DNA from 3 places in the Streptomyces sp. NPDC052052 genome. Region 1 is predicted to be linked to each of the others. Evidence: riboswitches for the same ligand, from Rfam matches in the RefSeq annotation. Region 1 holds a riboswitch; each other region holds the start of a gene.
The links. Region 1 has a riboswitch for cobalamin ahead of AB0L71_RS23660 ((2Fe-2S) ferredoxin domain-containing protein). Riboswitches for the same ligand answer to the same signal wherever they lie in the genome.

Region 1 (9,534 bases):
CTCGACTGGCACGACGAGCAGGAACTCACCGAAGCACGGCTGGTGTTCGACGACGACGTCGACGAATACCTCAACAACCTGCACCGTCACCGCACCCCGTACGAGGTCATGCCGGAACTCGTACGCGACTACCGCGTCCAGAGCCGCGACGCCACCGGTGCGTGGCACACACTCCTGACGGTGACGGACAACCGACGCCGTCACCGTGTACACGAACTGAAGGCCTCGGACGGCAGCCCCGTACGCACCAAATCGCTGCGGCTCGTGGTCGACGCGACGCACGGAGCACGGCACGCGCACGTGATCGCCTTCAAGGCGTACGGCGCATAACCGCATGGCGAAGGGGTTCTGTGAAGGCCGATCGGCCTTCACAGAACCCCTTCGCCATGTGCGTCAGAGAGCGCCGAGTGCCTGACTGATGGCGTCGGCGGCCTCGATGACCTCGCGTACGAGGGCGAGGTGCTGCCCCCCGGTGTCGGAGTGGTCCCCGAGCACCGAGGTCGGTCCCCACAGGGAGATGGCGGCGACGACGTCCCCCGAGGCGTCGCGGACGGGTGCGGCCAGGGACGCGCGGCCCAGGGCACGCTCCTCGGCCTCGACGGCGTAACCGGTGCGCCGGACGGTGTCGATCTCGGTGTCGAGGAGGTCGTGACTGGTGGTCGTGTACTCGGTGTGCGCCTCGAGCGGATCTCCCAGCAGCTTGCGGCGCTCTCTGGGGGCAAGGCCGGTGAGCAGACACTTGCCGATGCTGGTGGCATGCAGCGGGGCCGTGTGCCCGGCCTGCGTGTAGGACTTGGGGGCGCGCGTGCCCTCGAAATTGCAGAGGAACATCAGCTCGCCACCGCGGCGCACAGCCACGTTGGCCCCGAGCCCGGTGCGGGTGGCAAGGCCCTGGAGCACCATGCGGGCGGCCCGGTGCACGGGGTGGCGGTTGGTGGCGGTGGCGGCGAGGGGGAGGAGGCCGAGGCTGAGCCGGTAGAGGTTGCTGACCGGATCGCGTTCGACCATGTCGAGGCGTTCCAGGGTGGACAGCAGGCGGGACGTGGTCGACGAGCCCAGTCCGGTGAGCTCGGCGACGTCGGAGACACGGAGTTCGGGTCGACCGGAGTCGAGTGCGCGCAGCACCGAGACCGCTCGTTCGACACTCTGGTTCGTCCCGACATCAGTCCCCCGCGTAGCCATGACCCTCCTTGTTTTGCAATTCGCTTGCACAATCTGCATCAGCATATCGCGCGTGATCGACGCCCGTACGTGCAATCGGCGACCGTGGCAGTTCCGCGACGCCATGCGGGCCGGTCGGTGGCGTCGTGGAACTACCAGGGCACCGTGCAGGAACCCCCGAGCGCCTCGACCTGGCGGATCCAGCCGCGAGGGAGCCGGTCAGGCGGTGGGGCGCGACACCGCCACCGGGTCCGCCCCGGACAGGAAGCGTCGCTGGGCCTCTTCCAGGGCCGCCGTTTCGGCGCGCTCGCCCGGGTGGTCGAAGTGCCCCGCCCGCAGAACGAAGAGTTCGCGTGGCCCGGCCAGTGCGTTGTGCACCGCGAACTGCCCCGGTGGGGGTACCGACGGATCGAACAGGGCGGCGCCCACATGCACGGGGATGTGAAGATGCCGGGCCGCCGTCGCGGCGTCGAAGTACGCCAGGACGTCCAGCACCGAGGGCTCCTCGGCGAGCCGTGTACGCACCGACTCTCCGCTGCCCGTGCACGGCAGCGTCACCCGGAGCGGATGGTTTCCGAAGGTCGGCACCGTAAGGCCGGCGGCCTGGAAACGGTCGTCCCAGGGGAGCGCCAACGCTCCGATGCCGCCGCCGAAACTCGTGCCCAGGTACGTCAGTCGCCCGGCGGTCTCCGGCACCAGCCGCTGCAGTGCGGTGGCCGCACACCAGACATCCGCCACGCACCCGCCGATGAGGTACGACTCCCGGGCGTCGATGCCGTGCAGAACGTGTCCCGCCGAATTCGAGGGAACGCCGGGCAGCAGACTCCGCGTTCCGAGCCCGCGCAGGCAGGGCCAGATGGTCGCAGTTCCCGACGGGGGCTGCCAGGGGTCCGGGGCCGCCCGGCCTCCGTATCCGTGTGCCGACACACAGCCCTGCGTGACACGGCCATCGACAGGGACGGTCAGCCACCCGCCGATACGGACGCCGTCGGCCGATGTGTACGAGACGTCGGCGACCCGTACGCCGTCCACCGTGGCCCAGGGTCCCTCGATTCGAGGCGCCGGGTCGACGCGCAGCGCACTCGCGTAGCGCTCCTGCCAGAAGTCGGCGAAGTCGTCCGGGCCTTGCGGAGCCTCCACCGCACGGAGGCGCGGCAGGTCGTAGCCGTGGGTGGGGTCGAAGGGGAAATCATGCTGGAGCGAGCCGGGTTGACTGCCGTCTGAGGTGAGCGGATGGGTGGGCAAGATCTCTCCTTGTTCGGTATGCGAAGTGACCAGCACGCCCTTCCGGCACAGCACTCGACACGACACCCCTGTCCTGCCGGCGCCGTGTCCCCGGTACGGGCTTGATCTGCGGCGATGCGGTCACGTCCCCCTGGGCGGTGTGGTCACGGCGGCTGTTGCGACAAGGACGGCGGCGGCGAGCCGGTCCAGGGGCGGCGGCGTGGGGGAAGACCAGGACGACGTCTTTGTCGTTTCATCTCCCGGTCCAGGCCGGATGGTGGCGGCCACCTAGCCGTTCCGCGAGTAGCGGACCACCAGCTGGACGTGGTCCGGGCCGCAGGCCCGCAGACGACGCAGGAACTCGGTGCACAACGGTTTCGCCCAGCTCTGTCGCAGACCATCAGCCCGAGGACCTCGCGTGCCCGCCGGCTGAATCCCCGTCGCGATCATCATCGCCCGCGAGACCATACGGTGATTCACCTGGGCCTTGCAACAGGTCGCGGCTCAGTGCTCCGGGCGAACTTCCTTCGTCCCCTGACGCGACCCCCTTCTTCGTCCCCGGCACGCCGACGGTGAGTGGCCCACATGGGCTACTTCCGCGTGGCGCCGGGTCTGCGGTGAACGGACTGCTCGCAGCCGGTTGCTCAGGGGTTGTCAGCCTCGGCATGTCCCGGCCTGAGGCGCGTAGCGCGGCGGTACCGGCCGGGACGATGGCGGTCGGTCGGCCGTGCCGTGGACCACGGAGCCCGTCAGTTCTCCGCAGCGGGGGACAGTGGCTGCCCACCGCGCAGATTCCACCGCCCGGACCGGCCGCTGAGCCCGGTCGACGTCAGCGGGGCGACGTCGAGCCGCCAGAACGCCTGCACCGGCAGCGTGAGCGCCCGTACGATCACCGCCCGCACCACCGCCGGTTCGACCACCGCCAGGACCGGCCGCCGTCCTCTCCGTACGAGGACTCCACGGAGTCCAGCCAACGGGCGGCCCGGGCGCAGAACGCCACCAACGACTCGCCGTCGTGCCCGGCGGCCGAAGTGTGCATGGAGGTGGGCTCTCCTCAGTTCTACCGCTTGCAGTGAGGCTTCGCTGTATCGGCGCCGACCGAAATCCGCCGAAGGCATCTGGTCCCTCTTGCGGCGCGGCCGGCTCGCCGGCGCCTTCAGTACTCCCGAACCACCCGCCTGAACAGCAGCACGACATCCTGAGTTCAACCTCAGTAACCCTGGAGATAATCCCGCCCAATTCAGCCGACGTGGCAACGTCGCCGGAAGGGAATGTGTTTCCGTGAAGGCAGCGTGTCGGCGTGCCTTGGCCTACTGGACGTGAAATGAATTCGACCCTCCGGGTTTGGCCGTTGTGGTGAAAGAGCCGAAGGGTGGACCAACATGGCGAATCGTGTGCTGAAGAAGGTGCTCGTCACGGGAGCTGCAACCGGCTTCGGGTACGAGGCTGCTATGCGTCTGGCGGAAAAGGGCTTCGACGTGATTGCCGCGGTGGAGATCTATGCCCAGGTCCAGACGCTGAAGCGGCAAGCGGCGGAGCGGGGAGTGAGCCTGCAGGTCGAGAAACTTGATGTCACCGACGACGGTGATCGTCGCAAGGCTCTGAACTGGGGTGTGGAGGTCCTGGTGAATAACGCAGGAGTCGGCGAAGGTGGATCAACGGTCGATATTCCCGCATCGAACATCCGGCACCAGTTCGAAGTCAACGTCACCGGACCGCTGCTCCTCACTCAGGGGATCGCCAAGCAGATGGTCAAGCGCGGCGCCGGCCGAATCGTATGGGTGTCATCCAGGGAGGGCCTGAACGTCAACCCCTTCACCGGTATTTACTCCGCTTCCAAGCACGCGATCGAGGCGATCGCCGAAACCATGGCCTACGAGCTGCAGGAGTACAACGTCGAGGTCGCCACGGTCAACCCGGGGCCGTTCCTGACCGGCTTCAACGATCGCATGTTCCAGACCTGGGAGAGCTGGGAGGACGACCCCGCGCAGCGGCTCTTTGACTATTCCAAGCTGGCCTTCCCTCGAGCGCAGTTCGATCCTGAAGCGGTCTATGCGACGTTGACCGCCGTCGCTGCCGGAGAGGTCGACCGTTTCCGTAATCTGGAGCCTGCTTCGATGCTCGAAGAGACCAAGCACCTCCAGCAGATTCCCTGGGAGCGCAAGGTCACGGATGGCCTCGGGACCCGGCATCAGGCCATTCAGCACTCCCTCGAGATGCAGCCTGAGACTCCCGTCGCTAGCTGACGCCGGACCCGCCTTATGGCGCTGCGTCAGAGAACCTTTGTTTTTCGGCTGGTCAGCTTGCTGTCGGGCTCTGCGGAACCTTCATTCGTGTGGTTTGTGGCTCCGCTCGGCTTTCGTCACATGCGGCGCGCAGCTCTGCTACCACAGCGTCTTCGGCGTCGCATTGACGATCCCCTGGGCGCTGGGTCGTTCCTGTGGGGGACCAGCGCAAAGCCATGGGGACTTCCGGAGTCTGCCGCCTACTTCAAAATCTTGAGCAGTTGCTGCGCCAATACGCCGGAAGAGGCTGGGTTCTGCCCTGTGTACAGATTGCGGTCGGCTACCGTGTACGGCTTCCAGATCTCTCCGCGTTCGAACTGTACCCCGAGCTCCTTCAGCTCATCCTCCAGCAACCATCGGGCCCTGGAGGCCAGTCCGACAGCGTCCTCCTCGTCATTGGTGAAGGCTGTGACCTGGTAGCCGGCAAATGGGGAGACTCCGCGCACCCTGGTGGCCAACATTGCGGCGGGCGCATGGCAAACCACCGCGAGCGGCTTGCCCGAGGGGAGCGCCGCGGTCAGCAGCCGACCCGCATCGGCGTCGAGCCACAGGTCCTCCATGGGACCGTGGCCGCCCGGGAAGTAGACGGCGTCGTAGTCCTCCAGGCGCGCGTGGGACAGCTGGATCGGCCGCCGGATCTCCTCCGCGGAACGGATGATGCCCTCCAACTCCAGGGCGATCTCGGCACTGCCCGCCATGTCGGGGCGCAGGCTCATCATGTCGACGCTGGGGACCACGCCGTGGGGAGTGGCGACCACGACCTGGTGGCCGGCTTCCGTGAGCGCCTTGTACGGCGCCGCGAACTCCTCGGCCCAGTAGCCGGTAGCGTGCCGGGTGCCGTCCTTGAGCGTCCAGTAGGGAGATCCGGTCAGCACGAAGAGCAGTTTCGCCATCGTTGATCACTCCTGCGTCCGGTTCGCGGCCCGCGTCCACACCGTGGAACCGCCGCTTCCTTGCCACGATCCCGCACGCAGCGGTCACTCGCACCCGATGATTCCTGAGCTGCGAAGAACCCGTTCACATGCACACCCACGGCATCCGGTGCAGGCTGGCAGAGAAGGGGACGTGCTCCATGGGTGTGCTGAGGCGTGCTCCTGCGTCGCCCGGTCTGCATCGCCCGAGGGGCCCACCAGGTACGGCAGGCACCGGCAGGAAGGAAGCGGGATGGAGATCGAGGGATCGGTCGCCCTGGTGACGGGAGCCAATCGTGGCATCGGCCGCGCATTCGCCCGCGCGCTGATCGACCACGGAGCAGCCAAGGTCTACGCCGCCGTCCGGGATCCGGCCGGCGTCAGCGATGAAGACCTCATTCCGGTGCGTCTGGACGTCACCAACCCGGAGGAGATTGCCGCGGCAGCAACCGCCGCGGGGGACGTCACCATTGTGATCAACAACGCGGGCGTCGGAGGATTCAGTACCAAGCTGCTGACCGGCTCCTTCAGCGGCGCACGCCAGGCGATGGACGTCAACTTCTTCGGCACCTGGGCCGTCTCCCGCGCCTTCGCCCCCGTCCTTGCCCGCAATGGTGGCGGCGCGCTGGTGAACATGCTGTCGGCCGCCTCCTGGGCCTCGCGGCCGGACTATCCGGGATATGCCGCTTCCAAGGCCGCCCAGTGGTCATTGACGGGCGCCCTGCGAGACGGTCTGCGCGAACAGGGGACGCTCGTGGTCGGCGTCCACGCCAGTTTCGTGGAGACGGAACTCAGCTCCTTCACCGACGCACCGAAGATCGACGCCGCCGACGTCGCGGAGCAGACCATGGAGGCCCTGGCGCATGACCGGGTGGAGGTCCTCACCGATGAGCGGACCAGGCAGGTCAAACACGCCCTGTCGCAACAGTCCGGGAACGACGCATGAGTTCGCAAGAGCAGACGCGCCCGGCGATCAACGAGCGTCGCTCGCGCGCGAGGACCTCCCGGCTGTGCTTCAGCGGGGTCCTCCCCCTCGACGAACTCGGCCGGATCACCCTCAAGGCCCATCCCGACGGCCGCATGGTCGTCACCGACAACACTGCCGGGATGTTCGCCGCCGTTCAGGGCGATGCTCTGATCGCCAAGGGCGACGCCCGTATCGCCCCCACCCCCTGCAGCGACCGGCTCTCCTGGCGTCAACACCTGCGAGCTCCCCGCCCGGGCCCCTGATCGCCACTGCCCCCTGACAAGAAGCACGGCGGGGGCGGAAGCTGAAGCGGCTGGGCACGGGAAGCCCTCGGAGGACGGGGCCCGGCCGCGGGCGGCGAGCCGGACGTGAGTGACGCTTCGCAGGTGTGCGGGCACGAGGTCCGGGCACGCCTGTCCCGTCGGATGAGATGATGCCGACGACAGGGCGACGGCGGTCCGAGGAAGCCGGTGAGAATCCGGCGCGGTCCCGCCACTGTGATCGGCGAGCGAACTCCGGCAGTCCACTGCCCCCAGGGGGGTGGGAAGGACGGGGCGAGCATCGACCCGAGAGCCAGGAGACTCACGCGGTCGCCTCCTCGAAGGACACCGGGGCGGATCTCCCCGGGGAGAGGGCGGTTCGGTGTGTCCGAAAGGCCGGAGGAACAGAGCTGTGCCGACATGGTGGGGGCCGGGACAGCGGCCACCGGGGCACCGTGTCGGATCGTGGTGTGCCGGGACTGCTGCTGCGGCAGCGTGAAAGTGGCTGGAATCGATCACGCGCAACAGCTGGCACGGCTGCGTGCGGAGGCACCTGTACGTGTGTCCGACTGCCTCGATGTCTGCGACCAGGCCAATGTCGTCGTGGTACAGCCCTCTGCTGAGGGCAGGGCAGCTGGTGCCCGGCCGGTATGGCTGGGACTGGTCAACGATCCAGGGGCGACCGAGGACATCCTTGCCTGGGTACGCGCCGGTGGTCCCGGCGTTGCCCCACGCCCGGAGATCCTTGACCTGTACGGCTGTGTGCCGCCGCGCCGCTCGGCCTCTTGAACAGGGCTGTGTCGACGAGCGAACAGCCAAGGCGCTCCGTCCGGCCGAGGGGCTTTTCTCGTTCTTCTTCCTGGCCTTTTCCGGCCGCGGCAAGCAAGGAGGCATGTGATGACGGAAGCCGCGCGGGCACCCGCCGCGACCGTGGCCGCAGCTCTGGAGGACGTGGCGACCATCGGCGGGTTCTTCGCCCTGCGCGTCGGCGGTTCCGACGAGGGCTGGCACCCTGCCCAGCACTTCTACGATCGTGGCTTCACGGACCTGTCCTCCGCGATCACCGACCGATACCGCACCCCCGAGCTTCGCGTCGGAGTGTCGATCGCCCACCTCGGACATGCCGCTCGTCTCTGGTCGCCCGTCCTGGCCTGTGTCCTGGTCCACGGAATCGTGCTGGATCTGGGCGAGTTGCAGCGCGCCGACGACGGCCCGGAGCTCAGGCTGCCGCGGCCCGCAGGGTGGTACGCCGACCTGCTTCCGGACCGGACCGCATGCTTGCGCGCCGAAGTGATGTACCACCTGGGTGCGCTGCGGACGGGGCTGTCCGTCAAGGTCGCTCCACGCCTGCTCGACGGGAACACCGCGTCCGCGCTGGTGGGGTCGGCCGGCGTGCTGCTCGCAGCCCGTCCCCGCCTCCAGGACCCGATCACCGCACTCGTGACGAAGCTGCTCGGCACAGGGCGTCTCAGCGGTACGGGGGACCTGACCGGACCCGGCCTGAGGTTCCGCCGTCACAGCTGCTGCCTGTACTACCGCACTTCGGTGGGTACGAAGTGCGGGGACTGCTGTCTCACCACCTGAGGCCCGAGGGCGCACGACGTGCCGGGGTCCGTCGGGGGCCGACAGACGGGGGCGGGGCTCCGGCCTGCCCGCCCCCACGTTCGGGTATCAGACGTGGCGTTGCCGCATGGGGGCGGCCATCAGAACCAGGTCCAGGTGAAAGCGACCTGGTCGCCGTTCTCGATCTCGAACTGGCAGCCGCCCACCGGTGTCGGGGTGCCGTTGACGGATATGTTCCAGTACGCGGAGGCGCCGCCGTCCACGCCCTGGATGGAGTCGACGACAGGGTGCCGCCCCTCGCGGTGGTCACGTCCTGGCCCAGGTCGTGAAGAGGGCCGTCCAGCATCCGGAAGGCAGGGCAGCGGGCGAGCGCGGCCCGTCCCGCCGCCTGCTCCGGTGTTCCGCGTCGCACGCCCGGCCGAGTGACGCAACGACTCGGTCCCGTGCCCCGCGGGCGACATCCGTGTGCACCTCGCAGACCGCGGTGTGCGGTGGTGCTCGTGGGTGCCGGCGCCCGAGCCAGTGCGCAGTTAATCATCATTTATCATTTCGAAGCAGCCGCTGGAGGGTGGCGCATCGCCCTACGCGGCACCGTTGAAAGCGGTCGGTCCGGCCACTCGGGACCCGCCTGGTCCTGGGACGCGGTTCCCGGCAGGACGCATCGAGCCGGTCACGGCTGTCTTGGGGATTCGAGTGCCCGACGACATGTGTCCCGGTGGTGAGGGACAGTCACCACCGTCCGCGCAGGGAGATTTTCAGAGAGAAGCGAGGTAAGTCAGTGATCTGCGTCGGGGGCATGATCGGGATCGGCAAGACGAGTGTGGCCGAACTCCTCGCCAAGGGGCTGGGCAGCCAGGTCTTCTACGAGAGCGTGGAGGACAATCCGATCCTTCCGCTCTTCTACACGGCGAGCCCCGAGGAGATCCAGGCGAACCGCTACCCCTTCCTGCTTCAGCTCTACTTCCTGCAGACACGCTTCGCCGCGATCAAGGAGGCGTACAAGCAGAGCGACAGCGTCCTCGACCGTTCCATATACGAGGACTGGTACTTCGCCAAGGTCAATCACGATCTGGGCCGGATCAGCTCCCTCGAGATGCGGGTGTACGAGGGCCTGCTCGATGAGATGATGCGCGAGATCGACGGCCTGCCCTACCGCAAGGCGC
Region 2 (9,534 bases), on a different contig from region 1:
CGACGATCTATCCGACGATTCTGTACGACGACGCGAGGGCCGCGATCAAGACGCTGACGGAGGGCCTCGGCTTCACTCAGGAAGCGGTGTACGAGGGCGCGAACGGCGCGGTGCTCCATGCGGAACTCTCTTGCGGCAACGGCAGGGTGATGCTCGGTTCCAAGGGCCGCCCGGGCGTCTTCGCCGAGGCGATGCGGGACGCGGGCCCGGCCGGCGTCTACGTCGTGGTGGAAGAGGTCGACGCACACCATGCCCGGGCGGTGGAGCACGGCGTGGAGATCCTGATGCCGCCCACGGACCAGGACTACGGCGCACGCGACTACGTGGCACGGGACGGCGAGGGCAACGTGTGGAGCTTCGGGACGTACGCACCGGGGTCGGCCGACTGACCACGGCCGGGTCCCCGCGTCGGGCGGACGCGGGGACCCGGGCCGTCCCGGTGCCACAACAGGCAACGCCTGCCGCGGCTAGAGGCCGCCCGTGTGCACCTGGAACGCGGCCCTGCGCACCGCCTTGGCGAGCGCGGGGTCCGGATGCGCGGCGGCCAGGGCCACCAGCACCTGCACGGTGCGCGGGTGACCGACGGCGCGCACCTCGTCCAGCAGCGCCGGCACCGTGCCCTGGACGGCCGAGTCGAGGTGCCGGATCAGCAGCGTGGTCTCGCCGTGGTCGGCGACGGCCGCCGCGGTGTCGATCCAGAGCCAGGTGGCCTCCTCCCGGCTGAGGACGTCCTGGGCGTCCTCAGGATCCGCACCCTCGTACTCGGCCAGCCAGAGCAGCGCGTAGGGGCGCAGCGAGGGGTCGCCCGCCACGGAACGCACCTCGGGTTCGGCGGGCGCGCCGACCACCCGGAGTGCCTCGAAGGCGAGCCCGCGCAGCAACGCGTCCTCGCCGCGGGCGACGGCGAGGAGTTCGGCGACGGCGCTGCCGACGGGGCGGGCGGCGAGCCAGGCGCGGTATTCCGCGCGGGCCGGGCCGGGGGTGAGCCGAGCGCAGCCGAGCAGCATGTCGGCGGCGGCCTGCTCGATGTTCCCGGCCGGGCTCTGGGCCGCGACGCAGATCTGTTCCAGCTTGACCCAGACCGCCCAGTTGCCGAGCGGGGTGAGGGTGGCGTGTCCGGCGTCGAGAGTGAGTGCTCCGACGGCGGCCAGCCCCTCCAGGGCCCAGTCCAGCAGGAGGGTGATCAGGGCGGCAGGGTGTGCGCCGGGGCCTGCCGCGGCCGGTGCGAGCGGCGTCCGGGGCCCGTACGGCACCTCGCAGCGCTCCTCGCGGAGTTCGGCGACGCGCTGGCTCAGCAGGTCCAGGAGGACCGGCACGGAAACCGGTCCCGCCGAGAGCTGGAGCAGGGAGAGCACCTGCGGCACGGCCTCGACGGCCTCGGCGACCGCGCCGGAATCGATGTCCTCGGGCGCCGGGTGGACCAGGGGCCAGGCGTCGAAGAGTGCCACCCAGCCACGGAGCACGGCGGAGTCGTCGCGGTCCCAGGCGCGCAGCCGCCAGCCCGGTCGTGCGGTGTCGCCGTGCAGTTCGACGAGACCGGCGAGCCGGGCCCGGTCCCAGCCGGAACGCACCTGGGCCGGGGACGATTCCAGGGCCGTCGCGGCCCGTTCGAGAGCCTGGGCGGCCAGGGGTGGAGCGCCGGGGACCGCGCCGTCGGCCGCCCAGCGGGCGATCCGTACGGCGTCGGCGAGGACCGTTCTGGCCTGGCGGGCCAGTTCCCCCCTGGGCGGGGTGCCCTCCGGGGGGCGGGGAGCGGGCCTGGTGCGCCGGTTGGTCACGGCCTTGCGAGCGGTGGCCAGGGGGCGCGGGCGGACAAGTCGGAGCCTGGAGTCGCGCGGAGTACGGGACGTCACGGGAGCAGTCTTGCCCCTGACGGCCCGAAAGCCCAAACGGAACCCGAAGTCGTGGCGGAAGGGGAGGCGGACGGGCTCCGGAACCAACCGGCCGATCCCTCGCATCAGGTCACATCAGGGGCGTGAGGAAGCGTCGCAGTGCCTCTTCGTAGTGGACCGGATCGGCATTCCACATCGCCGCATGCGGAGCCTGCGGTACGGGGTGCAGGGCGACCAGGTCCGGCCGGCGGGCGGCGAGGTCACGGGACGGCTGCCACGGGGCCAGGGTGTCGTCCGGGCCGTGGAAGATCAGGGTCGGGACGTGCAGCGCGGGTGCGAGGGAACCGTCCAGGAGCCGTGCGCCGTGCAGGCCGGTCTGCCCCTGGGCTGCGCGGACGGCGAGCGGCAGGAGCGCGGTCGGCACACCGTGTGCCGTGGCCAGGGCGCGCATCGTGGTGACCCAGTCCAGGACCGGGGAGTCGAGGACGATTCCGCAGATCCGGCCCCGGAGCGCGGAGTTGACGGCGGCGTGCAGCGCCATCGAGGCGCCGGTGGACCAGCCGTGCAGGACGACCTTCTCGGCGCCGTACCGGACGGCGAAGCGGATCGCCGCGTCCAGGTCGCGCCACTCGGATTCGCCGAGGTGGGCCAGGCCGTCCGGGGAGCGCGGCGCTCCGGCGTCGCCGCGGTAGGCCAGGTCGAGCACGGGCAGACGCAGATCGCGCAGGAACGTCATGACGTTCATGGGGTGTTCCCGCGTGGTGCCGAGGCCGTGCACCGTGATGACCCAGGTGTCGCGGGGGCCGGGCACGAACCAGGCAGGCAGGGCACCGAGCTCCCCGGGGATCTCGACCTCCTGGTGGTCGAGGCCGAGGGCCGACGAGGGGTCGCCGCTGTGCAGCTGCGGGGTGACGCGGACCGTGAGGCCGGGCTCCAGGCTGCCCCTGTTGACGCGTTCCAGCCTCCGGACGACGGTGTCGGGGGCGTGCGGAGCGTGTTCGATCACCGGACCGATGACGGCGTGGACGCCGTCGGCCACCAGTCCGTATCTACCGGGCCGCAGGGTCGCGAAGGACCGGGTCAGGGTGACCTGCCCGGCCGCCGTGGCGTGCACGGTGATTCCGCTGTCGGCGGGGAGCGGCCTTCCGGACGGCTCCTTGAGGGCGACGTGACTGGCGTACCGGCCGGCCGCGACAGCTGCCGCCGCACCGACGCCGAGGACCGTGGTGACGGCTGCTGCCGTGAGGGTTGCCGGGCGCACCGCTTCAGTCTCACGGGGCATGGCGCACCCTGCCAGCGGGCGGGGTCCGTCCGGCGTCAGCCCCCCGGTTGCCCGTAGCCCTTCAGCGCCTCCTGCACCTCGTGCAGCTGGGCAGGGGACAGCAGCCTCGGCGAGCGTCCGGGTACGGAGCTCGCGGCGAGCCAGAGCCGGCAGAGCCATTCCAGCTGGGCGGTCCGCTCGTACGCCTGGTCCAGGGTCGCTCCGTAGGTCACGGTCCCGTGGTTCTGGAGGAGGCAGCCCGTACGGTCCCGCAGGGCGGCGAGCATGTTCTCGGCCAGTTCCTGCGTCCCGTAGCGGGCATAGGCCGCGACCCGGACGGGGCCGCCGAGCAGGGCGGCGGCGTAGTGGATCGAGGGGACCTCGGGGACCAGGGTGGAGACGGCCGTTGCGTGCACCGCATGGGTATGGACGACGGCGGCCGCGTCGCTGTTCCGGTAGACCGCGAGGTGGAGCGGGAGTTCGCTGGTGGGGACCCGTTCGCCGAGGACGCGTCTGCCCTCCAGGTCGACACCGACGGCGTCCTCGGGGCCGAGCCGGTCGTACGGCACGCCGCTCGGAGTGACCAGGATCGTCCCGCCGACCCGGGCCGACACGTTCCCCGAGGTCCCGACGACGAGGCCGTCCGCCGCCGTCCTGCGGGCGGTGGCGACGACGCCGCTCCAGGCCTGTTCGATCGCGCCCCGCTGCTCATCACTCATACGGGGATCCTGTCAGCCAGGGAGACGAACGGTCCTGCGGTCGGCCGGAGCCGCATCCGGCGAAGTACGCAGAAGGGGGCATGGGGGGGCGAAGCGTGGCCCGCCGGGGAGCAGATCAGGGTTCGACCGCGGAGGGAGACACCGCAACGCCCTGCCCAGTTCATCTTCCGTTCACCCGGATTACCTACGGTCCACGTGCCAATGACGTCGAACGATTGCCTGGGTCAATGGAACACATCACGCTGCTCCTCGCGATAGTGATCGTGACAGCTCTAGTGTTCGATTTCACAAACGGTTTCCACGACACCGCCAACGCGATGGCGACCACCATCTCGACCGGCGCACTCACCCCGAAGACAGCGGTGGCCATGTCCGCCGTTCTCAATCTCGTCGGCGCGTTCCTGTCGGTCGAGGTCGCCAAGACGATCTCCGGCGGGATCATCAACGAGGACGGGCTGCGGACAGAAGTCATCTTCGCGGCACTCGTCGGCGCCATCCTGTGGAATCTGCTGACCTGGCTGGTCGGCCTTCCGTCCAGCTCCTCGCACGCCCTGTTCGGCGGCCTGATCGGCGCCGCGGTGATGTCGGCGGGCTGGTCGTCCGTCAATGGCGGCACCGTCGTCACCAAGGTGCTGCTCCCGGCCGTCGCCGCGCCGATCGTGGCCGGTCTGGCCGCGCTGCTGGCCACCAGACTGACGTACCGGATCGGCCGCAGGATCCACAGCGACGCCCAGGAGAAGGCCACCGCCAAGGGGTACCGCGCCGGGCAGATCGCCTCGGCGGGACTGGTCTCCCTCGCCCACGGCACCAACGACGCACAGAAGACCATGGGGATCATCACCCTGGCCCTGGTCACCGGGGGGGTCCTGCACCCGGGCGCCAACCCTCCGCTCTGGGTCATCGTCTCCGCCGGTACGGCCATCGCGCTCGGCACCTACCTGGGCGGCTGGCGCATCATCCGCACCATGGGCAGCGGCCTGACCGACCTCAAGCCGCCGCAGGGCTTCGCCGCCCAGACCAGCGCGGCCACGGTCATCCTGGCCTCCTCGCACCTCGGCTTCTCCCTCTCCACCACCCAGTCCTGCTCGGGTGCCGTGATGGGTGCCGGCCTCGGCCGCCAGGGCGGCGTGGTCCGCTGGTCCACCGCCACCCGGATGTTCGTCGCCTGGGGCCTGACCCTGCCGGCCGCAGGCCTGGTCGGTGCCGGCGCGGAGTTCCTCACGAAGCAGGGCACCTGGGGTGTCGTCGTCGTCGCGGCGCTGCTGGTCCTCGGTTCCGGGGCGATCTGGTGGGCGTCGCGCCGCAAGCCGGTCGGCCACGGCGACGTCGCTCCGAGCGGCGCGGCCGAGGCCGCGGACACCGGCACCCCGGCCGTCGCCGCCGTCCTCCCGCCGCTCGCCACGGCCCAGGACCTCAAGGCCACCATCGCGGCTCCGCCCGCATCCACCCAGGACCCGGCGCACCCCGCCACCGTCTAGTGCCGCCCGGTGCCGGTCACGGCACCGTGCCGGTCCCCCAAAGGATTCCGCATGAAAATCGACTGGGCAGCTCTCGGCTCCGTCTTCGGCGTCTCCCTCGTCGTCACCGTCGCGCTGGTGGGTCTCTTCACCCTGGGCATCGTCGGCCTCGCCAAGCAGGCCGAACCGGCCGCACAGCGCGGCTCCGGCGGCTCGCTGCTGCTGGCCCGCGCCGGGGCGTACGCCTGCTTCGCGCTGTGCGCGGCGGCGGTCGCGTACGGGATCTATCTGATCGTCGCCTGAGCCGCTTCTCCCCTCTCTCCCCCCTCTCCCCCTCTCCCCCTCTCCCCCGCTGCCCGGCCGGCCCGTCCACCTCGTGGAACGGTCGCCGGGCCGGCCGTGGTCGCTTCGCCCCGTCGTCGTGCGACGGGGCGAAGCGCTGCGGGGCGTCGTGGGCGATGTGGGGCTCAGCACACTGCGCCGCCGCAGGTCAACGGCAGGTTGACGGGCGTTCGCGGAGCGTGGTGAACTGCCGGAGCCAATTACGGCGACAGCAGAGGAAGCCGGTGCGAATCCGGCGCGGTCCCGCCACTGTCACCGGGGAGCAGTCCCCCACATCGGAAGTCACGGCGCGCGCGAGCGGGTTGGAAGGCCGGGGAACTGTGGATCCGGGGAGCCAGGAGACTCTCGTCGCCCGTCACGTCGAACCAGGGCGCGGACCCTGAGTGAGGACATATCGCCATGCCTGGCTGCCGTACGTCTGTTGCTTCGGCTCTCCCGACGAGAGCCGCCTGTACGAGGATCCTCCGAGGCGTGACGGCCGGTTGAGCCATGCGTGCCGACCGCATTTTCGCGTACGGCGCCACGGCCGGTCTGATCGGCGACCTGCTGCTCGGTGACCCCCGCAAGGGACATCCGGTCGCCGCCTTCGGGCGGGCCGCAGCGGCCGTCGAGCGCCGTCTCTGGCGTGACCACCGCGGGTGGGGCGCTCTGCACACACTCGTCTGCGCCGGTGGCGCTGCGGGTGGTGCCGCGCTGATCAGCCGTGCCGTACGCCGTCATCCCGCCGCCTCGGTCGCCCTGACCGCGGCCGCCACCTGGTCCGTCGTCGGGGGTACGTCGCTGGGGCGTGAGGCCCGGTCGATCGGCGACGCCCTGGCCGCCGGGGACATCGAGGCGGCCCGCACGCGGCTGCCGCATCTGTGCGGACGCGACCCGCAGTCCCTCGACGGACCGCAGATCGCCCGCGCCGTGGTGGAGTCCGTGGCCGAGAACACCTCGGACGCCGTGGTCGGCGCGCTGGTGTGGGGGGCGCTGGCCGGCGTTCCCGGGCTCGTCGGCTTCCGGGCCACCAACACCCTCGACGCCATGGTCGGCCACAAGTCGCCCCGGTACCGGCGCTACGGCTGGGCCTCGGCCCGCCTCGACGACCTCGCGGGCCACCCGGGTGCCCGGCTCACCGCCCTGCTCGCCGTCGCCGCCGGGGGACGGCCACGCGGAGCGGTACGGGCCTGGCGGGCCGACGCGGCCAAGCACCCGAGCCCCAACGCGGGCCCGGTGGAGGCCTCGTTCGCGGGTGCGCTGGGCGTACGGCTCGGCGGGACCCTCGCCTACGGGGGCCGGGTCGAGCACCGCCCCGTCCTCAACGGGGAGACGGGCCGGGCGGTGGAGACCGCGGACATCGATCGCGCGGTACGGCTGTCGCGCCGGGTGACCGGGCTCGCCCTCGGGGTGTGTGTGGCCGGACGGCTGGGCGCGGGCCTCGTCGCACGACGGATCGCCGCCGGCCGGGCCGCGGGTCGGGGGCGGTCATGAGCGGCGGCCTGCTGGTTGCCGGAACCACCTCGGACGCGGGCAAGAGCGTCGTCACGGCAGGGATCTGCCGCTGGCTCGTGCGCCGGGGCGTGAAGGTGGCGCCCTTCAAGGCCCAGAACATGTCGCTGAACTCGTTCGTCACCCGCGAGGGCGCCGAGATCGGGCGCGCCCAGGCGATGCAGGCCATGGCCGCCCGGGTGGAGCCGACCGCGCTGATGAACCCGGTCCTGCTCAAGCCCGGTGGAGACCGTTCCAGCCAGGTCGTCCTGATGGGCCGACCGGTGGGTGAGATGAGCGCACGCGGCTACCACGGCGGCAGGCAGGAGGCCCTCCTCGGCACGGTCGTGGACTGCCTCGAACAGCTCCGGGACACGTATGACGTGGTGATCTGCGAGGGGGCGGGCAGCCCCGCCGAGATCAATCTGCGGCGCACCGACATCGTGAACATGGGCATCGCCCGGGCGGCACGCTTCCCGGTGGTGGTGGTCGGCGACATCGACCGCGGGGGCGTCTTCGCCTCGTTCTTCGGTACGACCGCGCTGCTCGGTGCCGAGGACCAGTCGCTGATCGCCGGCTACCTCGTCAACAAGTTCCGCGGTGACGTCTCGCTGCTGGAACCCGGCCTGGAGATGCTGCACGGGATCACCGGGCGCCGGACGTACGGAGTGCTGCCCTTCGTCCACGGCCTCGGCATCGACGAGGAGGACGGGATGGCGGTCTCCCTGCGCGGGGCGGTGCGCGAATCGGTCGTCGCGCCTCCGCACGGCGAGGACGTGCTGCGCGTCGCGGTGTGCGCCGTGCCCCTGATGTCGAACTTCACCGACGTGGACGCGCTGGCCGCCGAACCGGGCGTCGTCGTCCGGTTCGTGGACCGCGCGGAGGAACTGGCCGACGCCGATCTCGTCGTCGTCCCGGGCACCCGCGGCACCGTGCGGGCGCTGGCCTGGCTGCGCGAGCGCGGCCTCGCCGACGCCCTGCTGTGGCGCGCCGCCGAGGGCCGGCCGGTCCTCGGCATCTGCGGAGGTTTCCAGATCCTCGGTGAACACATCGAGGACGAGGTCGAGTCGAGGGCCGGGCACGTCGACGGCCTCGGTCTGCTGCCCGTACACATCCGCTTCGACCGCGAGAAGACCCTCGCCCGCCCCACGGGCGAGGCGCTCGGCGCCCCCGTCGAGGGGTACGAGATCCACCACGGCGTCGCCGACGTGCGCGGCGGGGAGCCCTTCCTCGACGGCTGCCGGGTCGGCGCCGTGTGGGGCACCCACTGGCACGGCTCGTTGGAGAGCGACGCGTTCCGCCGCCGCTTCCTGACCGAGGTGGCCCGGGCCGCCGGCCGTCGTTTCGTGCCCGCCCCCGACACCGTTTTCGCCGCGTTGCGCGAGGAACAGCTCGACCGCCTGGGCGACCTCGTCGAAGAACACGCGGACACCGACGCGCTGTGGAGGCTCATCGAGTCCGGCGCACCGTCAGGCCTTCCCTTCCTCGCCCCCGGGGCACCCGCCGCACCCGCGGCCCCGGGAGCCCCCGGAACACTTGGAGCACACGCATGAACGCCCCCGCGAGCACCGTGCTGTTGCTGTCGACCTCCGACACCGACCTCCTCGCCGCCCGCGCCTGTGGCGCGCTCTACCGGATCGGCAACCCCACCCGCATCGACGTACGCGAGGAACTCCCCGCACTGATCGAGGGCGCCTCCGTCGCCGTCGTCCGCCTGCTGGGCGGCAAGCGCGCCTGGGAGGACGGGCTGGCCGTCCTCCGGGCGTCCGGCATCCCCACCGTGCTGCTGGGCGGCGAGGCCGTGCCGGACGCGGAGCTGATGGCGGAGTCGTCCGTGCCCGCCGGTGTCGTCGCCGAGGCACTGCGCTACCTGGTGGAGGGAGGTCCCGGAAACCTCGTCGAGCTGGCCCGCTTCCTCTCCGACACCGTCCTGCTGACCGGCCACGGCTTCGCCGAACCGCAGAAGATGCCCGAGTGGGGCCTGCGCGGCCGCCGTGCGTACGTCGAGGGCCGCCCCACGGTCGGTGTGCTCTTCTACCGGGCGCACGAGCTGTCCGGGAACACCTCGTTCGTGGACGTCCTGTGCGACGCGATCGAGGCGCGTGGCGCCAACGCCCTGCCGGTGTACTGCGGTTCGCTGCGCGGTGCGGACGCCGGCCTGTACGAGCTGCTGGACCGGGCCGACGCCCTGGTCGCCACCGTGCTCGCGGCGGGCGGCACCCGCGCGTCGGACGCCTCCGCCGGGGGCGACGACGAGGCCTGGGACATCGGCGCTCTGGCCGAGCTGGACATCCCGGTCCTCCAGGGTCTGTGCCTGACCTCCTCGCGTGCCGTGTGGGAGGCGTCCGACGCCGCGCTCTCCCCCATGGACGCGGCGATGCAGGTCGCCATCCCCGAGTTCGACGGCCGGCTGATCACCGTCCCGTTCTCCTTCAAGGAGCAGGGCCCCGACG
Region 3 (9,534 bases), on a different contig from region 1:
AGTGGAGGTCGACCTCCTCCACCGTCCAGGTGTTCTTGATCGCGTCCCGGTAGCGCTCGTAGAAGTCCGGGTAGCGCATGGGCCGCAGGGTCAGCGCGAAACCCGGGTCGAGCAGGTTCTTCTCGGAGTGGGTCGAGCTCATTACTGGCAGGCCTCGCAGGATTCGGGGTTTTCGAGGGAGCAGGCGATCGCGTCCGCGTCGGGGGACTGGGCCTGCTGTGCGGGAACGGGGGCTGCGGCCGCGGTCCGGCCGGATGCCGCGCGGGCGATCCGCGTCGCCGGGCGCGAACGCAGGTAGTACGTCGTCTTCAGGCCCTGCTTCCAGGCGTACGCGTACATGGAGGAGAGCTTGCCGATCGTCGGTGTCTCCATGAACAGGTTCAGCGACTGGCTCTGGTCGAGGAACGGCGTGCGGGCCGCCGCCATGTCGATCAGGCCGCGCTGCGGGATCTCCCAGGCCGTGCGGTACAGCGTCCGCACCTCCTGAGGGATCCAGGCGAAGCCCTGCACGGAACCGCTCGCCTCGCGCAGCGCCTCACGGGTCCGGGCGTCCCACACGCCGAGCTGCTTGAGCTCCTCCACCAGATATGCGTTGACCTGGAGGAACTCACCGCTGAGCGTCTCGCGCTTGAAGAGGTTGGAGACCTGCGGCTCGATGCACTCGTACACACCCGCGATCGAGGCGATCGTCGCCGTCGGCGCGATGGCGAGCAGCAGCGAGTTGCGCATCCCGGACTTCGCGATCCGGGCGCGCAGCGCGTCCCAGCGCTCCGGCCAGTTCAGCTCGGTGTCGTAGTGGTCGGGGTGCAGCACACCGCGGGCGGCACGCGTGCGCGACCAGGCGGGCAACGGACCGGACCGCTCGGCGAGTTCACAGGACGCCTCGTAGGCGGCGAGCATGATGCGCTCGGAGATCCTGGTGGAGAGGGCGCGGGCCTCGGGGGAGTCGAACGGCAGCCGCAGCCGGAAGAAGACGTCCTGCAGGCCCATCAGGCCCAGGCCGACGGGGCGCCAGGTGGCGTTGGAGCGGCCGGCCTGCTCGGTCGGGTAGAAGTTGATGTCGACCACCCGGTCGAGGAAGGTCACGGCGGTGTGGACGGTGGCGTCCAGCCGTTCCCAGTCGATGCCGCCGTCGGCGACGAACGCGCCGAGGTTGACCGAACCCAGGTTGCAGACGGCCGTCTCACCGTCGTCGGTGACTTCGAGGATCTCGGTGCACAGGTTCGACGAGTGGACGACCCGGCCCGGCTCGGCCGTCTGGTTCGCGGTCCGGTTGGAGGCGTCCTTGAACGTCATCCAGCCCTGACCGGTCTGCGCGAGGGTACGCATCATCCGGCCGTACAACTCCCGGGCCGGCAGCGACTTGCGGGCCAGCCCCTTGGCCTCGGCGGCCCGGTACGCGGCGTCGAACTCCTCGCCCCACAGGTCGGTCAGCTCGGGTACGTCGACGGGGGAGAACAGCGACCAGTCGCCGTCCGCGGCGACCCGGCGCATGAACTCGTCCGGGATCCAGTGCGCCAGGTTGAGGTTGTGCGTACGCCGCTGGTCCTCACCGGTGTTGTCGCGCAGTTCGAGGAACTCCTCGATGTCGGCGTGCCAGGTCTCCAGGTAGACGGCCGCGGCTCCCTTGCGGCGGCCGCCCTGGTTGACGGCGGCGACGGAGGCGTCGAGCGTCTTCAGGAACGGCACGATGCCGTTGGAATGACCGTTGGTACCGCGGATCAGCGAACCACGGGCCCGGATGCGGGAGTACGAGAGGCCGATGCCGCCCGCGTGCTTGGAGAGCCGCGCCACCTGGTGGTATCGGTCGTAGATCGAGTCGAGCTCGTCGAGCGGGGAGTCCAGCAGATAGCAGGAGGACATCTGCGGGTGCCGGGTACCGGAGTTGAACAGGGTCGGCGAGGACGGCAGGTAGTCGAGCCGGCTCATCAGCCCGTACAGCGCCGCGACCTCGTCCAGGGCGCGCTCCGAGTCGTCCTCGGCGAGCCCGGAGGCGACCCGCAGCATGAAGTGCTGCGGCGTCTCGATGACCTGGCGGGTGTGCGGGTGACGCAGCAGATAGCGGCTGTGCAGGGTCCGCAGCCCGAAGTAGCCGAACCGGTCGTCGGCACCGTCGGCGAGCGCACCCTCCACCAGCGCGTCCAGCGCGGCGGCGTGCCGGGCGACGAACTCGGCGGTACGGTCCGCGATCAGGCCCTCACGGTGCCCGACGGCCACGGAGGCGGAGAAGGAGACCGCGCCCTGGCCGGCCGCCTCGTCCGCGATGGTGAGGGTCAGCAGCCGGGCGGCGAGCCGGGAGTAGGCGGGGTCCTCGGAGATCAGCCCCGCGGCGGCCTCCGTGGCCAGCGAGCGCAGCTCGGCCTCGTCCGACCGGGCGTTGCGGCCGCGCAGCGCGGCGGCGGCGACCCGACCGGGGTCGGTGTCGGGCAGATCGGCGGTGAGGTCCGAAAGGGCCCGGAGCAGCGCGGCCCCCGGTCCGTCGTGTGCGGTCCCCTCGGACTCGGCCGCTTCCGACCCGTGCACTGCGGACACGGCGGCTGAAGCCGGGTCGGCTGGCGCGATGGTCACGTGGTGCTCTCCCTCGCTCGGCTCGGGACCGGCGGGGAACGGAGGGCCGCGCGGGCGGCGGCCCGGGTCGGGGCAGCACTCCGTCACGGCGTCCACCGGCCCATCCGCGAGGCCCGGACGTCTGGCATCCGGTTCGGTCGAGCCGGATGCGCCGTCGGCAGGTCCTCGGACTCCCTGAGGGTACGCAGAAGCGCACCAGGTATACCGTTGCGGGACAGTTCCGGATTCACACCGGATTTCCCTGCGGCGACAGCGAGCACGAGCATACATGTGGGGTCCGCTGGATGGAGTAACCCCCAGATGTTGTGTCGCGTGTGTCGTAAGAGTGACGGCCGAGCGGGCCGTGCGGCTCCTCCCGGCACGATGGACGGCCCGCCGCGCCCCCGGTGGGGCGGGTGCGGCGGGCCGTCCGAACGTCGGTCAGTGGCCGCCGCCCGGCGCCCCTGCCGTGGCCGGCGGGAGCTCCACCTGGACGCCCGGGTCGCCCGCGTCGGCCGTGTAGTCGGACGGGGAGGTCTCGTCGGTCCCGGCGGGGGCCTTCACGGCGTTCAGGACGAAGGTGAGCACCACCGTCACCAGCACGTTCAGCACGAACGCCGTCAGGCCGATGTAACCGATCTCACCGATGCCCGGGATCTCCTTGGACGACCCGCCGAAGTGCGCCTGGGTCGGGCTGGCGACCCCGTACGCGGCCACCGTCCCGTACACCATGCCGACCGCCCAGCCGGCGAGCAGCGCCCAGCGGTGGAACCAGCGGGTGAACAGGCCGCCGACCAGGGCCGGCATCGTCTGGAGGATCCAGATCCCGCCGAGCAGCTGGAAGTTGATCGCGACCGTCTTGTCCATGGTGAGGACGAAGGCGAGCGCGCCGACCTTCACCAGCAGCGACACCAGCTTGGAGACCTTGGTCTCCTGCTCCGGCGTCGCGTCCGGCTTCAGGAAGTCCTTGTAGATGTTGCGGGTGAAGAGGTTCGCCGCGGCGATCGACATGATCGCGGCGGGCACCAGCGCCCCGATGCCGATCGCGGCGAACGCGACGCCCGCGAACCAGTCAGGGAACATGTTCTCGAACAGCTGAGGGATCGCCAGCTGCCCGTTGTCCACCTTGATTCCGGCGGCGATCGCCATGAAGCCGAGCAGAGCCAGCAGTCCCAGCATCAGCGAATACAGAGGCAGGATCGTGGTGTTGCGCCGGATCACGTCGCGACTGCGGCTGGAGAGCGTCGCCGTGATCGAGTGCGGATACATGAACAGCGCCAGGGCCGAGCCCAACGCCAGGGTGGCATAACCCCATTGGCCGGCCTCGCCCGGTGCGAGCGCGCCGCGCGGTTTGCCGGTCGCGGGGTTGGTCTGGGAGAACGCGTCGCCCGCCTTGGCGAAGATGTCGTCGAAGCCGCCGAGCTTGATCGGGATGTAGATGATCGCCACCGCGATGACCAGGTAGATCAGCCCGTCCTTGACGAACGCGATCAGCGCGGGCGCCCGCAGACCGGACGAGTAGGTGTACGCGGCGAGCACCGCGAACGCGATCAGCAGCGGCAGGTCCTTGACGAACCAGTGGGTGTTGTCGCCGCCGCCGACACCCATCACGTCCAGCACTGCCTGGATGCCGACGAGTTGGAGGGCGATGTACGGCATCGTGGCGAGGATGCCGGTGAGGGCGACCGCCAGGGAGAGGCCCTTCGAGCCGAAGCGCCCGCGGACGAAGTCCGAGGTGGTCACGTACCCGTGCTTGTGCGAGACCGACCACAGGCGCGGCAGGAAGGTGAAGATCAGCGGGTACACGAGGATCGTGTAGGGCACCGCGAAGAAGCCGGCCGCGCCCGCCGCGTAGATCGCTGCCGGAACGGCGACGAAGGTGTACGCGGTGTACAGGTCGCCGCCGAGCAGGAACCAGGTGACCCAGGTTCCGAACGACCTTCCGCCCAGGCCCCATTCGTCGAGGCTGTGTTCGTTGTCGGCCTTGCGCCAGCGCGCCGCCAGGAAGCCCATGACCGTGACGGCCAGGAAGAAGAAGATGAAGACGCCGAGCGCGACGCCGTTCACACCGTCCTTCATGCCGACGCACCCCCCTTGCGGGCGCGCTGGTCACGCTGCCACAGCATGTACGCGATCATCGTGAGCGCGGTGGAGATCAGTACCCAGAGCATCTGGTACCAGTAGAAGAACGGGATGCCGATGAAGGTGGGGTCCACCTTCGCGTACGAACTCACCCAGAGCATCGCCACGAACGGCGCGATGAGACAGAGGGCGATGACGACCCGTACGGGTGTGACGACGGGTGGTTTTCCTTCTGGGTCTGCGGGCATGCGGCGACTCCGTCCCCTCGTTGATCACCTGGTGTGGTGCGCAGGAAATCTAGGGGAGGTTTCCGGTCACCGTCACCCCCGTGTGCATTGCGGTCCGGCAACAGTCACCCGGACCGGGGCCGGATGTTCGGAACAACGCGGGCTCTCCGCACACAGGTCCGCGCGGGGGCGGGACATGCGAGCGGCCCCCGCGGGGCGACGCATCCCGCGAGGGCCGTGACGGTGGTGCGGCGGCGGAACCGAACGGCCGCCGCGCCGCGGCTCAGTCCATCGGCCGCTTCAGCCGTGCCACGAACTTGTACCGGTCGCCCCGGTAGACCGACCGCACCCACTCCACCGGCTCGCCCCGCCCGTCGAGCGAGTGCCGGGACAGCATCAGCATCGGCAGACCCACGTCGGTGCCGAGCAGGGCGGCCTCCCGCGGGGTGGCGAGCGAGGTCTCGATGGTCTCCTCGGCCTCGGCCAGCCGGACGTCGTACACCTCGGCCAGGGCCGTGTACAGCGAGGTGTACTTCACCAGCGACCGGCGCAGCGCGGGAAAGCGTTTGGCCGAAAGGTGCGTGGTCTCGATGGCCATCGGTTCTCCGCTGGCGAGTCGCAGCCGCTCGATCCGGAGCACTCGCCCGCCGGCGGTGATGTCGAGCAGGCCGGCCAGGCTGTCGTCCGCGGTGACGTAACCGATGTCCAGCAGCTGGGATGTCGGTTCCAGTCCCTGGGCGCGCATGTCCTCGGTGTACGAGGTGAGTTGCAGGGCCTGCGAGACCTTCGGCTTGGCGACGAAGGTGCCCTTGCCCTGGATGCGCTCCAGCCGGCCCTCGACGACCAGTTCCTGGAGCGCCTGGCGCACGGTCGTGCGCGAGGTGTCGAACTCGGCCGCCAGGGTCCGCTCAGGAGGCACCGGGGTGCCCGGCGGCAGCGTGTCCGTCATGTCGAGCAGATGGCGCTTCAGCCGGTAGTACTTCGGGACGCGCGCCGTCCTCGTGGCCGCGCCCGTCTCGTTCTCCGTACTGCCCCCGTCGGAGCTCATGGCCCGCCTTCCCGACTGCTGCGTTGCTGCCGTCACCGGCTCCTCCGTCTGTCGCGGCTCACATGGTGGCACGGTCGGGACACGGCTCGTCGCCCGCCCTTAGGTGTCGGTCCTATAACGGACGCGAGAGCACTTCTTATACACCCTTGACACCCCTAAAGGTCTAGGCCAAGCTCCCGGTACTGGTCTACACCATTAAAGATCAGGTCCAGCCCCAGCAGTACTCGTCGAATGTCTTCGCGGTGGGCGGGGTTGCAGTATCCCTGAGGAGGGTTTGGCGTGAAGCGCAAGCTCATCGCGGCGATCGGCGTCGCGGGCATGATGTTCGGCCTCGCGGCATGCGGGTCCGACGACGACAACAGCAGCGACAGTGGCAAGGGCGAGACCCTCACGGTCTGGGCGATGGACGGCTCCACGCCTCCCGGCTGGACCAAGGACCTCACCGCGGCCTTCGAGAAGAAGACCGGCGCCAAGCTGAAGTTCGAGACCCAGAAGTGGGACGGCATCCAGCAGAAGATCACCACCGCTCTCTCCGAGTCGACCCCGCCGGACGTCATCGAGGTCGGCAACACCCAGACCCCCGCGTACGCGGCCACCGGTGGCCTCGCGGACCTCAGCGACCTCAAGACGGAGATCGGCGGCGACTGGGTCGAGTCCCTCAACCAGTCCTCGGTCTTCGACGGCAAGCAGTACGCGGCCCCGTGGTACTTCGCCAACCGTGTCGTCATCTACAACAAGAAGGTCTGGGCCGACGCCGGCATCACGGACACCCCGAAGACCCGTGACGAGTTCTTCAAGGACCTCGACGCGATCAAGAAGAAGGGCAAGGCCGAGCCGATCTACCTGCCCGGCCAGAACTGGTACTTCTTCGACGGCCTGACCATCGGCCAGGGTGCCGACCTGGTGAAGAAGGAAGGCGACACGTACGTCTCCAACCTCTCCGACCCCAAGGTCGCCGAGGCGATGAACCTCTACAAGAAGTACCAGTCCTACTCCAAGGCCCCCAAGGACAAGGACGAGGCCACCCCGCAGCAGGCCGAGGTCTTCGCCAAGGGCAACGTCGGTGCCTTCATCGGCATGGGCTGGGAGGCCGGCACGGCCATCGCCGCCAACAAGGACATCGAGAGCGACATCGGCTACTTCACCATCCCGGGTGAGACCGCCGAGAAGCCCGAGGGTGTCTTCCTCGGTGGCTCGAACTTCGCGGTCGCCGCGGGCAGCAAGAAGCAGGAGCTCGCCAAGGAGTTCCTGAAGCTCGCCCTGTCCGACCAGTTCGAGGGCCAGCTGGCCAAGGAGAACGGCGTCATCCCGAACAAGGAGTCGCTCAACTCCAACCTGGCCGGCAACGGCGCAGCCGAGGCCGCGGCCCCGGCCGCCGCCGTCGGTGGCACCACCCCGCTCATCCCCGAGTGGGCCGCTGTCGAGAACAACCCGAACCCGATCAAGAGCTACATGACCGCGGTTCTGAACGGCAAGAGCCCCGAGGAAGCCGCCAAGGCGGTCGAGGCCGAGATCAACAAGCGTCTCTCGCAGAAGAGCTGATCGCACGCGCCGGGGGAGGGGTACCGACCACCCGTCCCCCGGCGCGCCCGCGTGTCCTGAAGGTAGGACCCAAGAAGAGATGGCGAGCATGTCAGTGCAGACCGAACAAGTGGACTCGGTCCCGGCAGCCGGTGTCCGCAAGGACGAAGCGCCTCCGGGCGGACCGGCCGCGTCGCGCAAGAAGCAGGGCGGAGGATCGGCCCCGTACCTGCTCCTCCTGCCCGCACTGCTCGCCACGGCGCTGCTGCTGGGCTACCCGCTGGTCAAGAACGGCATGCTGTCGTTCCAGAACCTCAACCCGCGCCAGCTGATCCAGCACCTGACCGAGTGGAACGGTGTCGACAACTACAAGGACGTCCTCGGCAGTTCGGACTTCTGGAAGGTCGTCGAACGGTCGGTCTTCTTCACCGCCGCCAACGTCGTCCTGATCATGTTGCTCGGGACCCTGGTCGGCCTGCTGCTCGCCCGTCTCGGCAAGAAGATGCGCCTGCTGCTCATGCTGGGCCTCGTCCTCGCCTGGGCCATGCCGGTCATCGCCGCGACCACGGTGTACCAGTGGCTGTTCGCCCAGCGCTTCGGGGTCGTCAACTACGTGCTCGACAGCCTCGGCTGGCACTCGATGGCCGACTACAACTGGACGAGCAGCCAGTTCTCCACCTTCTCCCTGGTCACCCTGCTGATCGTCTGGCAGTCCATCCCGTTCGTGGCGATCAACCTGTACGCGGCCTCCACGACGATCCCCAAGGAGCTGTACGAGGCCGCCTCGCTCGACGGCGCCGGAACCTGGAAGAGCTTCACCTCGGTGACGTTCCCGTTCCTCAAGCCGTTCCTGCTGGCCACGACGTTCCTCGAAGTCATCTGGGTCTTCAAGTCCTTCGCCCAGCTCTTCGCGATCAACGGCGGCGGCCCGGACCGGCTCACCGAGACCCTGCCCGTCTACGCCTTCGTCGAAGGCGTCGGCAACCAGCACTTCGGCATGGGTGCCGCCATCTCGTTCCTGACGATCATCGTCCTGCTGGTCCTGACCGGCTACTACCTGCGCATGGTTCTGAAGCAAGAGGAGGAGGAGCTGTGAAGCGCTCACTGTTCGGCCGGTTCTGGCCCAACGCGACGGCTGTCGTCCTCTTCGTGGCCTTCGCCTTCCCCGTCTACTGGATGTTCAGCACGGCCTTCAAGCCGACCGGCGACATCATCACCGACACCCCGGTGTGGTTCCCCACCGACATCACCTTCGAGCACTTCAAGAAGGCCGTCGGGGCCGACCACTTCTGGACCCTGGTCGCCAACTCCTTCACCGTGACCCTGATCTCCGTGCTCGCCTCGCTGGTGATCGCCCTGCTGGCGTCCTTCGCGATGGCCCGCATGCGCTTCAAGGGCCGGCGGGGCATCCTGGTGACCTTCATGGTCGCGCAGATGGCGCCCTGGGAGGTCATGGTCATCGCGGTCTACATGCTGGTCCGCGACACGGACATGCTGAACAGCCTGGTCCCGCTGACCGCCTTCTACATGATGATGGTCCTGCCCTTCACCATCCTGACGCTGCGCGGTTACGTCGCCGCGGTGCCCAAGGAACTGGAGGAGTCGGCCATGGTCGACGGCTGCACCCGGCCGCAGGCCTTCATGAAGGTGATCCTGCCGCTGCTCGGCCCCGGCCTGATGGCGACTTCGCTCTTCGGATTCATCACCGCCTGGAACGAATTCCCGCTGGTCCTCATCCTCAACAAGGACATCGAGTCGCAGACCCTTCCGCTGTGGCTCTCCCAGTTCCAGACCGCCTTCGGCGACGACTGGGGCGCGACCATGGCCGCCTCCTCCCTCTTCGCCATCCCGATCCTGGTCCTCTTCATCTACCTCCAGCGCAAGGCCGTCAGCGGCCTCACCGACGGCGCCGTGAAGGGATAACACCGTCCATGTCCACGCTGATATCCACCACGGACACCGTCACCCGCGACGCCCTCGCCGTCCTGCAGCCCGGGTTCACCGGCACCACCGCGCCGGACTGGGTGCTGCGCCGGATCGACGAAGGCCTCACCTCCGTCGCCCTGTTCGGCCGCAACATCCAGTCGCCGGAGCAGGTCGCCGCGCTCA

Region 2: another riboswitch for cobalamin. It lies ahead of AB0L71_RS01865 (cobalamin biosynthesis protein); the one in region 1 lies ahead of AB0L71_RS23660 ((2Fe-2S) ferredoxin domain-containing protein).
Region 3: another riboswitch for cobalamin. It lies ahead of AB0L71_RS05885 (ribonucleoside-diphosphate reductase subunit alpha); the one in region 1 lies ahead of AB0L71_RS23660 ((2Fe-2S) ferredoxin domain-containing protein).

What each region holds. Positions count from the first base shown of each region.
Region 1 is NZ_JBFAWU010000020.1:106,863-116,396, forward strand. Features, by position in the region: gene AB0L71_RS23615 (FAD-dependent oxidoreductase) at 1-330, shown strand, start outside; gene AB0L71_RS23620 (IclR family transcriptional regulator) at 394-1,182, opposite strand; gene AB0L71_RS23625 (acetylxylan esterase) at 1,381-2,406, opposite strand; partial or broken gene AB0L71_RS23630 (histidine phosphatase family protein) at 3,135-3,320, opposite strand; gene AB0L71_RS23635 (hypothetical protein) at 3,275-3,424, opposite strand; gene AB0L71_RS23640 (SDR family oxidoreductase) at 3,780-4,631, shown strand; gene AB0L71_RS23645 (type 1 glutamine amidotransferase domain-containing protein) at 4,871-5,563, opposite strand; gene AB0L71_RS23650 (SDR family oxidoreductase) at 5,835-6,527, shown strand; partial or broken gene AB0L71_RS23655 (LysR family transcriptional regulator) at 6,605-6,811, shown strand; cobalamin riboswitch at 7,009-7,132, shown strand; gene AB0L71_RS23660 ((2Fe-2S) ferredoxin domain-containing protein) at 7,229-7,597, shown strand; gene AB0L71_RS23665 ((2Fe-2S)-binding protein) at 7,706-8,392, shown strand; partial or broken gene AB0L71_RS23670 (DUF4430 domain-containing protein) at 8,512-8,652, opposite strand; gene AB0L71_RS23675 (deoxynucleoside kinase) at 9,150-9,534, shown strand, end outside.
Region 2 is NZ_JBFAWU010000001.1:426,045-435,578, reverse strand. Features, by position in the region: gene AB0L71_RS01895 (VOC family protein) at 1-389, shown strand, start outside; gene AB0L71_RS01890 (hypothetical protein) at 468-1,778, opposite strand; gene AB0L71_RS01885 (hypothetical protein) at 1,963-3,093, opposite strand; gene AB0L71_RS01880 (class II aldolase/adducin family protein) at 3,150-3,812, opposite strand; gene AB0L71_RS01875 (inorganic phosphate transporter) at 4,040-5,290, shown strand; gene AB0L71_RS01870 (hypothetical protein) at 5,342-5,572, shown strand; cobalamin riboswitch at 5,825-5,956, shown strand; gene AB0L71_RS01865 (cobalamin biosynthesis protein) at 6,101-7,084, shown strand; gene AB0L71_RS01860 (cobyric acid synthase) at 7,081-8,634, shown strand; gene cobN (cobaltochelatase subunit CobN) at 8,631-9,534, shown strand, end outside.
Region 3 is NZ_JBFAWU010000004.1:1,010-10,543, forward strand. Features, by position in the region: gene AB0L71_RS05880 (ribonucleotide-diphosphate reductase subunit beta) at 1-142, opposite strand, end outside; gene AB0L71_RS05885 (ribonucleoside-diphosphate reductase subunit alpha) at 142-2,568, opposite strand; cobalamin riboswitch at 2,707-2,847, opposite strand; gene mctP (monocarboxylate uptake permease MctP) at 2,989-4,626, opposite strand; gene AB0L71_RS05895 (DUF3311 domain-containing protein) at 4,623-4,877, opposite strand; gene AB0L71_RS05900 (GntR family transcriptional regulator) at 5,140-5,904, opposite strand; gene AB0L71_RS05905 (extracellular solute-binding protein) at 6,184-7,446, shown strand; gene AB0L71_RS05910 (sugar ABC transporter permease) at 7,535-8,521, shown strand; gene AB0L71_RS05915 (carbohydrate ABC transporter permease) at 8,518-9,348, shown strand; gene AB0L71_RS05920 (glycoside hydrolase family 3 protein) at 9,357-9,534, shown strand, end outside.